DNA from 3 places in the Paenibacillus sp. J22P165 genome. Region 1 is predicted to be linked to each of the others. Evidence: riboswitches for the same ligand, from Rfam matches in the RefSeq annotation. Region 1 holds a riboswitch; each other region holds the start of a gene.
The links. Region 1 has a riboswitch for cyclic di-AMP ahead of AC58QM_RS32740 (CAP domain-containing protein). Riboswitches for the same ligand answer to the same signal wherever they lie in the genome.

Region 1 (3,741 bases):
CCTAAAGCAAGTCCCATTTCAACATGACTCCCCTTCCCCGCCGGCAGCATGATAATGAATACGTCTGCTTCAAAAACAGCCCTCATCTCACTTTGACCGATTTCCGCGAGTTCTTGGAGAGTAGCAGTGGCAGCATGAACGGTCCAGTCATATGTTTGCCTATAGCCACGTAACTTCAATTGGTGCGCGACTTCTCTGACATTGCCGATGTTCTTGAAACTAGATGCAATATAAAATTTCAATGAGCTTCCCTCCTTTCTCACGCCGAAAACATCCTTTTCTCAGCAGTCTGCCTCACTCTAACTCCCGAATGAATCCTGTCTTTTTCCCCTGGCTAAATCCACACTTTTCATAAAAACGAAGTACTTCTTCTCTCTTCGAACCTGTCATGAGCATGACTTTATAACAGTTATAACCCGTAGCAATTTCAATTGCCTTATCCATAGCCATTCTTGCAAATCCCTAATTTCGATGTTGTTCACGTGCAATCCCATTTGCCATCTCACTTCTCGCCCCTTTTCATTACCTTTTTTCAATCAATATCTTTAGTTGTTCATTCCGATACATCAAGAAACGCCTCATATAATTTCTCAAAACTACCCGTTCAACGACCCAGCCTATCCAGCCTAGCGGAGCCTCGAAACATAATGTATCTTTCATTAAGGTTCTATTTCCTAAATCAATAAACTCATGTTCATGCCGCATGCTTTTAAAAGTACCTTGCAGCATTTCATCAACAAAGTGATAAGGACGAACGTAATGCGAGATGAGCGACGTATGTTTTTGCCGTATGAAGAAATGCCGCGCTTCAAAAGTGACCGTTTCCCCTCCGCTTATCAGACCCGTAGTAGTTCCGGCGATCGCTCTCTCCTTTGTGTGAGGCCAAACAGTTTGAGTATGGATATCAATATTGCTTGCCATATCAAAACAAACGTCAATCGGTGCTTCTATCTCGATTTCTGTATATATTTTTATCATGATGTTCTCCTCATGTTTCCTTCGAATTTCCTTGCTCGGTTCCAGTCGCTTCCCAATTCGACACGCATCACTTATCTCCTTTTCCAAGCAAAACTTCACACGAAAAAACAGCCCCCCAAAGGAAGGCTGCCTCACTCATTAGTTACTTATGAATTCCTGTACCCACTCACCATTATAATAGGCAACGCCAATTTGCGTGAAGTTGGGGCTTAATATATTTTGACGGTGACCCGCGCTGTTCATCCATGCTGTCATAACGGCTTGAGGTGTTTGCTGACCTTTTGCAATGTTTTCACCTGCATAGGAATAGCTAATTCCATAGGCACTCATCATGTCAAACGGTGAACCATAGGTCGGCGAAGTATGATCAAAGTAGCCTTTGTTGTACATGTCCTTCGCTTTATCCAGCGCCATCGCGGTAAGTGCGGTGTTACTGGCTAATGGCTTCAGACCAGCTTTCGTACGTTCTTGATTCACTAAGTTAACCACTTGACTAGCAAAAGATGATTGCGTTGGCGCAGTCGGAACTGCTGGTTTGGCAACAACGTTCGAGCTTGTACTTCCAGGAATCGTGAGTTTCATTCCTGACCAAATGATGTTCGGGTTAGCAACCTGAGGGTTGGCTTTAATTAATTCAGTCAGGCTAACACCATACTTCTTCGAGATTAACCACATGGTATCATTACCGGACACCGTATGCGTGCCTGTTGCTGCCCAAGCTGCGTTCGCACCCATTAGGACGCTCAAACCTAGTGCACCTGTCACTACAAACTTTTTGTACCTTTTCATACATAAACCTCTCCTTTTTGCGGCCTGCGAGGTTAGCTGTCGGATTCGGATCAAAGAGTAATCACCCGGCCGCGGATCGCGGCTTCACCCCAAAGATTGGATCCCCCGTGCTTCAAAAAAGCTTCGGCCTTCTAAGTTTTGGATCCAAAATGGATCTTAACGATTGTATCACGTGAAAATAGAGTTCACATGACTCAAAATTTTCCAATTGGGAGATTTATGTATAAAATTCGTGCAAAACGGTACAAACTTTTAGCGATACCCCTCAGCATTAGCAGGCTTACCTGCTTCCTGCACCTCAACAAGGTAGCGCCAGCAATCTGGCTGTGAGCCGTCCACATCTTTAAATCCATACACTTGTGAAATACTGCCGCTTGACATCGAGTGACCATTCCATCGAGCAACTTCTGGATCTCCAGCTAGTGCGGCAATCGCACGTCCTACAAAGCGCGGCGATTCCGAGATGATGAAATGTGGTTCCTTTTCTGTCGCGTCACGCCAATTTTCTTCCCTAACCTCGAAGTGCTCCAACATAATTTCCGAACGCATCCAACCTGGGGTCACCGCAATAGCCGTGCATCCATGGGGTGAGAGCTCATGAGACAATGCCTTCGCCATGCGAATGACAGAGGATTTGGCTAGATCATAGAAAAGCGATAAACGATAGTTGGTATCGTTATACTCTGCTGTACCGTCCGTTATTTCAATTACAAGTCCATTCTTGTTGCGAACTAGCAAGGCAAGTGCAAAATGGCTCGTAATGATGTGCGTATCAATCGCTAGCCGAAGCATACGAAATCCTTTATCCAATGAATGCTCCCACACAGGTACATTCCACTCCGTCAAGTATTCAGACCCCCACACATCGTTGACCAGTATGTCTAATCGCCCCTGTTCGCTCTCGATGCGGGCAATAAGCGCCTGAACTTGATCCCGATCTAGATGATCCACTTGAACTGCTATCCCTACACCACCTGCATCATTAACTAATTCAGCTGTTTCTTCAATGGTTTCAGGTCGATTGTATTCAGACCGTTGTGCGCGTGTCGTGCGGCCCGTCACATAGACAGTCGCTCCTGCAGCTCCTAATTCAATTGCTATTCCTCTTCCTGCTCCGCGTGTGGCTCCTGCCACTAAGGCAACTTTCCCCTGTAAATTTTTCATGATTCAAATACTCCTCTCATTTATTTTAGTCACGATTAGTTCCAATTTGTCCTCATACTGTTATACCATACTTTCTCCATCGCCAACCCACTCCCAACTCAACCTGTTAATCAAAACATGATATACTAATCCACAAATGATAAACTTCATTCGCAATTGGATGACTAGGAGTGGTTTGCAATGTTAGCTAAACAATTAATTATTGCTTTGGGCACACAAAACCAAGCGAAAAGAGCTGCCGTTGTGCTAGCTTCTGGGGTAGAACCTATCTGCCATGCGGTCCCTTCCGGGGTAGCCGACCAGCCTCTTTCCGAAAACGAAACCATTATCGGTGCCATTAATCGTGCGAAAAATGTGCTTGCAGCTGAACCACAAGCAAACATAGGTCTTGGTCTAGAAGGTGGACTTACCTATGATGAGACGCATACGAAACAGTGGTATCTCTTCTCTGTTTGTGCCGCTTGGGATGGTAAGCAACTTTTCGTCGGCAAAGGTTTATACTTCCCCATTCCCAATCCCATTGGGGAGAAATTACAAGAAGGCGGGAGTGAGCTGCGCCACATTATCGATGAATTGAGCAGCACCGTCGGAAGTAATCACAAAGATGGTGCTTATGGTTTATTTACCGAAGGGCGTATTACGCGGAGTGACGTTTTCCGCGATGCCGTCATTGCAGCGCTGACGCCGTTTCAATCCCCATTTTACAAGTAAAAATAGGCTGAAAAAGCCTTCTTTTAATCAACAAGGGCACCTCAGAAGTAGAATTATCTACTCGAGGTACCCTTGTAAACACTTTTACAGCTTTTTCTC
Region 2 (3,741 bases), on a different contig from region 1:
TCGCTTTCACCTCACCAGATCATTGCTGTCTATGTTCCATTTGAACGTGAAGATGAAGCGATGTTTGAGGAGAAATGGGAGAAATGGCAGCCTGATGTGAGGCTTGTGACGCTGCACTCCCCTTACCGAAGTATTATTAATCCACTGACCAAATTCATTGATACAGTTCAGCGTAAAGCCGGTGAATCGAATTATCAGGTTACCGTGATTATCCCGCAGTTCATTCCTAAAAAAGGCTGGCACAATATTCTGCATAACCAATCGAGTTTACTCATTCGTGCGCATCTACTGTATCGGAGAAATGTAATCGTAACTACGGTGCCGTATCACTTAACGAAATAGCAAGCAAAGCCGAAATTCCTAAATGAGGAAATTCGGCTTTTTTCATTTAAACCATCCCTTTTTTCTAAAAGCCATAAACATGCCAAAACCGATTCCGAACATGACTGTTAAAGCGATAAAATAACCCCATTGCCAAGTTAATTCGGGCATGTTAGTAAAGTTCATTCCATAAACTCCTGCTATGAATGTTAAAGGCATGAAGATCGTCGTTATGACAGTTAAAGTTTTCATAATGGTACTCATTCTATTGGAATTAAGAGAGATATAGCTGTCTCGTAAATCAGCTGTCATATCTCTGTTAGAATCGATCATTTCTGAGAGCTTCAACAAATGATCGTAAACGTCGGTATAGTAGTGTAAAAGTTCATGAAAACCCTTGATTCGTTCTGAATTCAGAATTCGATACAGAAGATCTCTCATAGGCACTATTGTTCTTCGAAGTTTTAATAGTCTGGATCGAATTTCAAATATATCTTCCATAAGTGCTTGGGTAGTTTCCGAACCAACGTTATTTTCGATTTCGTTTAATTGATCTTCAATTTGATAGATACTTGGAAAATACTGATCTACTAACTCGTCCATAACTACATAGGAAGCATACAGAGGACCTTTATCAACGCCATTTTTCTGCTGGGCTATTCGACACCAGGCATCTTCGATCTCCCTTGAAGAATTGGTATGAAAGGTAACGATAAAATTTGCTCCTAAAAATAGGTCCACTTCTTCAGCGGCTAGTGTTGTTTGATTGATGGCATGCATGACGAAAAAGTGTACATCTTCATAGTGATCTAATTTTGGCCGTTGTAAATAATGAAAACAATCCTCAATTGCAAGTGGATGAAAGTTAAAATGTTCTTCTAATAACTTGGACTCTTCTTCACTAGGTTGGTTAAAATCAACCCAATACCAGTTATAGTTTGAACTTGAAAGCTGAGTTAGTTGAACATCCTGTATAACTTCTAAATCTTTTGTGATAGCAATTGTACGAATCATTCTGAATTGGGCCCCTTAGTTAAGTAAATGATGATCTTCTTGTTATTCCAACATAGGAATCTTATTATAACAACCGTACATGCCATTCATAAATTTAAAACGCAAAACAGATAGCCCTTACTTCACAGTAGGGCTACCTTTTTTCATTGAGATTTCCATCTGATGCTCTTCACGCACGCGCTGCATAAACACTTGAAGCTCTTCCTTGGTTTCACAAACGGCTGCATGTTCTAACCAAACAAAGAATTTCTTCTTCAGAATGGCTGAAACATGAAGGGGGTAGGTGTCACGCGATTTAATGATATATAACCCTGGGGAAACCTCATTCCAAGGTGAATTGAAAATAGTGCGAAGGGATAAGCGAGTGCGATGCTCCCAATCTTGTTTTTTCTGCTTGTTTCTAATAGATTGATACATTCTCATAATCATTTGATGATCCGATATTTCGGTCCATGTTGAGAATCCTGACAGGGTGGCATCTTGTGTAATTTCGGACCTTTCTTTAGAAAACCAGTAACCAACAATTATGGGAAAATGATTTTCTTCTTCAAGCCATAAGACACCAAACCATTCGTAATGCAAATCAATTGGATTTAACAAATGAGGTGCTATCCCTAAATAATAATGGGGGGAGGAAGTCATGACATTTCTCCTTTTGACTTAATCTCAAAGTCGGTTGTAAGCGAATATGTCATAATTGTAACGTTGAACCGTGTAAAAATGGGGTAAAGAATGGATAGTAAACGTATAAAAATTGAATAAAAACAAACTTCTCGACTTTATCAAGGTCGTTAGCCTATAGCCTAATTATTGAGAAAGAAGGCAAAAACGAAAGAAAACTGAAGCATTTCTATCGATAATGCAAATGATTTCTAATTGGACGCGCTTCCATAAGCGCTGGATGCCTCAGATTGCGAAATAGGTGTCTCCAACGCATTTTACATTTATGAGCAATCGGCGTAACATTCGATTCAACAACAACAGATTTGAAGCAAAACGCTGAGTTTCCGCAAGGAAAACGGGGGAACCAACCGAAGCTGATCCGATATAGAATCGGTTTCTCGGGGTGAATCTAAAGCAGGCATAGCTTGCCAAAGTAGGGCACTTCCAAGCCCGAATCCGACAGCTAACCTCGTAAGCGAATTGGGAGAGAACTACCTTCTTTTCGAGTCTTCATTAGCGCACTTATGCGACTTCGAAGCCCGAGAGTAGAGTTTCTCTGCTCTTTGGCTTCTTTTTGTTGTTCACAATTTGAGGAGAGTGAATCTATTATGTATCCCGAACCCCTGACTCTAGTAAGAGAATCCGATGAATGTACGCAAGAATGTAGAATTACCCGTATTGAATGTTTTCAATTCGATTGTGAATTATCCGATAAGCTGCAACCCGAACATGGTGATGACTGTCATTGCGGTTTACTGACGATTTCAACGAATCTTGGAACATGTGGTTTAGGGCAATTCGTAATTCCATGCGGCAATCTAAAGGGAGATTTTGTGCAATGGGCAACTGTTTTTCAGAAACTCAAAGGACTGAACCTTACAGATGGCATACAGTACGCTCATCAGAGACAAGAGGCATGGGGAGAAGTACGCACACATTTAATCAAATCAGCACTAAGTGATCTGTCCAAAAAGCTTGAACATGCATCTCGTGCATATCAGAAAGAGAAAGAAGATTTGAGTTTTCTAAGTGATCGCAATTATTTATTTGAGCATTCTGGGGCGTATATCTCTTTCTAGGGATTTGAATGTTCACACCTCCATATGATAGAGTTTTTAGAGAAATCAGGGAACGATAAAAGAAAGGGAGATAGGGAAGGATGACCTCTAACAAGGAGAAGGCTATATCGTTTTTGCAACTGGTGGCGTCGGGAGAAGTACGTGAAGCATTCCGGAGGTACATCGGTCCGGGATTCCTCCATCATAATCCCTATTTCCGTGGGGACGCAGATTCTCTTATGATCGCAATGGAAGAGAACGCCGCGAAGAATCCTCACAAAACCCTGGGGGTCAAACGTGCCATCGAAGAGGGTAATATTGTCGTGGTACACTCCCATGTTCAACAAAACCAAGAGGACATTGGGGGAGCAGTGGTTCATATTTTCCGCTTTAATCAAGATCTTATCGTTGAATTCTGGGATGTGGGACAGCCCATACTTGTGAATTCCCCTAATGAGAATGGCATGTTCTGATGGGGAATAGAGGTTGTCCCAAAAGACAACCCTGAGGATCGGAATCCACCGTAGATTGTGTGTTTGGCGGAATGGAGCGTTCTGAATAGATGTATAAACTACAGCTAATTTGCTCGAATCTGACGTGTTGGGATGATTAGATGGAAAAATGCTCTTCTGTCAAGAAAGTGGACGTCACTAAGTTATGCGACCCGTTGGTAATATAGTTGCTC
Region 3 (3,741 bases), on a different contig from region 1:
GATAGGACTACTCACTGGTGTTGTTAATGTAGTGTTTGCAGTTGGTGCAGCTGTTGGCGCTAGTGCCGGTGTCGATGCAACCACAGTTTCCACTTCCATAGCACCCTGCTCCACCTGACAACCTGCAAGCGCTAACATCGCGCTCATGAAAAAAAGGAGGCACATCGCGCGCCCCCTCATTTATGCTTCCGCCAGTCTAATTTACTTTTCTCCAGCTGATAGGCAAAATCGTTCTCAAGACGCTTCTCTTCCGCCTTGCGTGCCGCCTCTACCTTGGCTCTCTCTGCGTCCTTCTTCGCTTGCTCTTCCGCTTTCATCGCGTCAGCCTGGGCTTTGAGTCCTTCTAGTATTTCCGGACGCAGTAAATCTTTCAGCGTTGCAGGTTTATCTTGCACACTAGCCGCAGCTGGCGTCATTTTTGCTTTCTTTTTCACCATAATAAGGTCACCTCGTCTACAAGTTCTCCCTATTATTGTACACCTCTATTGATGTAAATGATACGGTACTGTTGCAACAACGATATCCTTATCGGCTTGAAGCTTCGAACGAATCCGCGCCGCAGACTGATTATGGAGCAGACGATGCCACCATTTCTTCGGCATGAATTGTGGAAGAATAACCATGATGGATTGCTTCTCTGACACATGCGTATCGATACGATCAATGAATTCTGCCAGCGGCTTCAGGATCGTTCTATATCGCGATTTGAACACAACGAGTCGAACGCCTGGATCCCAGATCTGCCACTTCTCCTGCATCGATTCTTCATCCTCATCCGAGAAGGACACATAGAATGCGATAACGTTTGGCGAAAGCGATCTGGCATAGTTCAGAGATTGCTCAACCGCTTTGTGAATCCCAGCCACAGGTACGATAATGACGGGCTCTTTGGTACACACACGGTCTTGTGTGATATCAATGCGAAGTTGCTTCGCTACATCATCATAATGGTGACTGATCTTCGTAATGAGCCATAGTAAGATCGGCGTCACAACAATGACGATCCAAGCGCCTTCACTGAATTTGGTGATACAGAAAATAATCAGAACTGCTAGAGACACAATGCCGCCTAGACCATTGATAATTAATTTGCCAATCCAGCCGGAGACGCGCTCTTTCAGCCATTTGCGAACCAAACCGCTTTGAGCCAAGGTAAAGGATAAAAATACGCCAATCGCATAAAGCGGAATAAGTGCATCGGTTTTACCTTTGAAACCAATCAGAAGCAGACTTGCCAATACGCCTAACGTGATGATGCCATAATGATAGGAAAGACGATCTCCACGGAAGGAGAACATGCGCGGGAAGTTTTTGTCCTGAGCCATGATCGACGCCAAGATCGGGAAACCATTAAAACTCGTATTCGCTGCAAGCACCAGAATGAGCATCGTTGCGATTTGAGTCGCATAATACATCGTGCCACGGCCAAAAGCTTGCTCCGTCACCATCGATAAGACCGATGTATGACCATTAGGGTCAGGCGCAATTCCATACCCTAAAGCAATCAGCGTTACACCACCGAAGACGATGGCCAACAAGCCGCCTAAGGAGATAAGCGTACGCTTAGCATTTTTCACGGAAGGTGTTCTGAAATGGGGTACCGCATCCGAAATCGCTTCGATCCCTGTTACTGCTGAGCAACCAGAAGAGAACGCTTTAAGAATAACGAATAAGGTCAATGAGCTCGTTGCTGCGCTGGGTGCGAATTCGATAGCGTGTGTATTCAGTGAACCCGTGAGCAAATCGAAAATGCCTTTTCCAACTAACAACAGAATACAAAGGATGAAAAAATAAGTAGGTATGGCGAATACCGTGCCTGACTCAGAAGTACCTCGCAAATTCAGCCAGACCATAATCCAAACCAGCAGGATGGTAAGTGGAACAATGTACGGTACGGCAGATGGAAATGCAGACGTAATCGCCTGGACGCCAGCCGAGATCGACACGGCAACGGTAAGGGTATAGTCAATCAGTAAGGAGACTCCTGTAAGTCGTCCCCATACCATCCCTAAATTCTCTTTCGTAACCATATAGGCGCCGCCACCCATAGGGTAGGCTTCAATCACCTGTCTGTAGCTCAACACTAGCAGAAGTATTAAAGCAATAATGGAAATCGCAATCGGCAAGGAGAAGGCAAATGCAGCTACACCAACTGTTGCAAGCTCTAACAGAATCTGCTCTGTCCCATACGATACGGAAGATAAGGCATCGGAAGACAGGATGGGAAGTCCTTTCCAGACAGGCATTTTCTCCGACTCAATCTCACTCGACTTTAGCGGCTTACCAAACACAATTTTTTTCAATGAATCACTTGTCATTTCTCACTTGTTCCTCCAATTAAAACGAATATCACGCACCACACTTGAAAAATGGACGCAAAAAAACACAAGGAATGACCTTGTGTTTTAAACACATGTTCTCCTTTCTCACGATCGCTTACGAGGTTAGCTGCCGGGTTCGGGCCGCGAGAAATCTGCCCTAAAAGGTACTTGGTATCCGTACCCCTACTCACCCCATGATACTTTTGGTTCCCCCGCTTTTCTTAACAGAAAATTAAGCGAAATATTCAACTGTTCTGGTACGTGTTGAATACTACTCTCTTCTACTCACATAGTAAAGGATGGAAAAAACGTAAAAAGCCCCCTCCCACCTCTTGTATCACGCAATAATTCGCTTACAATTACTTGATTCTTTGATTATCTTCCATTTTCGTACGTAATCAGGGTATTTGATGAAAAGAAGTGGGTTGCATCCTTCAGAGGTTGTTCGATTCATGCAATCGTCCCTTCAAAAGGAGGAATTTCGGGGAAAATCCAGCTATTGGCTCACGGCTTCCCTTATATAATCGTGTAATTTACCCAATCCAGGCGTGTTGCGCCCATTTTGTCAAAAAACTGTTGTGCACGTTGATTATCTGGTCCGGTGACCCATGACATATAGGCATAACCGTTTTCCTTGGAATAACTTTGGCATTTCCTGAACAAATCTTCTTCTTCCGCCGCCCCACGAAATGGCTCGAGAAGGAAGAGGTCATTCATGATCGTAATAGGACTTGCTTTTATCGTACTCCAGGCAAAATACAACGTTGCAAAGCCGATGAGTTCCCCCTCCTTAACGACAACAAACTGTGTACCGCCTTGCTCTAGAAGCAGGCTGCTAATCAAACGATGAATAGCGGTGGTTTCCGGCCTTGGCTTCTTATAAAACCCTACGATATAGGCATACATCAACTCTGTGAGTGTCTCTAAATCTTCCATTTCCGCTTTTCTAATTATGTGGTGTCCCATCGTATTCCTCATTTATCTTTTTCGAATAATAATACAATTTAATGAATTAATATACAATATTCCAATGGTCATATACTTAAATTCATTGACACACCCTAACCCTCATGATAAACTGTAACAATTAATATTATAGTTTAGATCGGATGGTGTACCATGTCAAATTACACGACTACCTCACATCAAGAAATAGCGTCAGCGCCTCCTGAGATGCCAGGTCGCTTACGTGAAACACCGGTATCGTGGTTGCTCTGTTTTACCATTGTACTGGTGATTATGAACACGATGATGTTCAATCTGGCACTTCCCAAAATCTCTGTTCAATTCGAGCTCAGCCCCTCGACAGCATCGTGGATTGTTACGGGATATTCCATCATTTTCGCCATTGCCTCTATTACCTACAGCCGCTTGTCCGACTTCGTGCCTATTCGAAAACTCTACGTCATTGCCCTGCTTT

Region 2: another riboswitch for cyclic di-AMP. It lies ahead of AC58QM_RS17335 (hypothetical protein); the one in region 1 lies ahead of AC58QM_RS32740 (CAP domain-containing protein).
Region 3: another riboswitch for cyclic di-AMP. It lies ahead of AC58QM_RS31220 (APC family permease); the one in region 1 lies ahead of AC58QM_RS32740 (CAP domain-containing protein).

What each region holds. Positions count from the first base shown of each region.
Region 1 is NZ_JCAUAP010000020.1:76,987-80,727, reverse strand. Features, by position in the region: gene AC58QM_RS32755 (group-specific protein) at 1-242, opposite strand, end outside; gene AC58QM_RS32750 (GNAT family N-acetyltransferase) at 295-450, opposite strand; gene AC58QM_RS32745 (SRPBCC family protein) at 523-978, opposite strand; gene AC58QM_RS32740 (CAP domain-containing protein) at 1,117-1,767, opposite strand; cyclic di-AMP (ydaO/yuaA leader) riboswitch at 1,774-1,906, opposite strand; gene AC58QM_RS32735 (SDR family oxidoreductase) at 2,020-2,931, opposite strand; gene AC58QM_RS32730 (DUF84 family protein) at 3,112-3,642, shown strand; gene AC58QM_RS32725 (glycerophosphodiester phosphodiesterase family protein) at 3,727-3,741, opposite strand, start outside.
Region 2 is NZ_JCAUAP010000006.1:548,629-552,369, forward strand. Features, by position in the region: gene AC58QM_RS17320 (APC family permease) at 1-342, shown strand, start outside; gene corA (magnesium/cobalt transporter CorA) at 385-1,335, opposite strand; gene AC58QM_RS17330 (hypothetical protein) at 1,453-1,935, opposite strand; cyclic di-AMP (ydaO/yuaA leader) riboswitch at 2,323-2,492, shown strand; gene AC58QM_RS17335 (hypothetical protein) at 2,607-3,077, shown strand; gene AC58QM_RS17340 (nuclear transport factor 2 family protein) at 3,158-3,529, shown strand.
Region 3 is NZ_JCAUAP010000017.1:75,897-79,637, forward strand. Features, by position in the region: gene AC58QM_RS31210 (polysaccharide deacetylase family protein) at 1-165, opposite strand, end outside; gene AC58QM_RS31215 (YqkE family protein) at 177-437, opposite strand; gene AC58QM_RS31220 (APC family permease) at 483-2,318, opposite strand; cyclic di-AMP (ydaO/yuaA leader) riboswitch at 2,419-2,570, opposite strand; gene AC58QM_RS31225 (GNAT family N-acetyltransferase) at 2,838-3,287, opposite strand; gene AC58QM_RS31230 (MFS transporter) at 3,441-3,741, shown strand, end outside.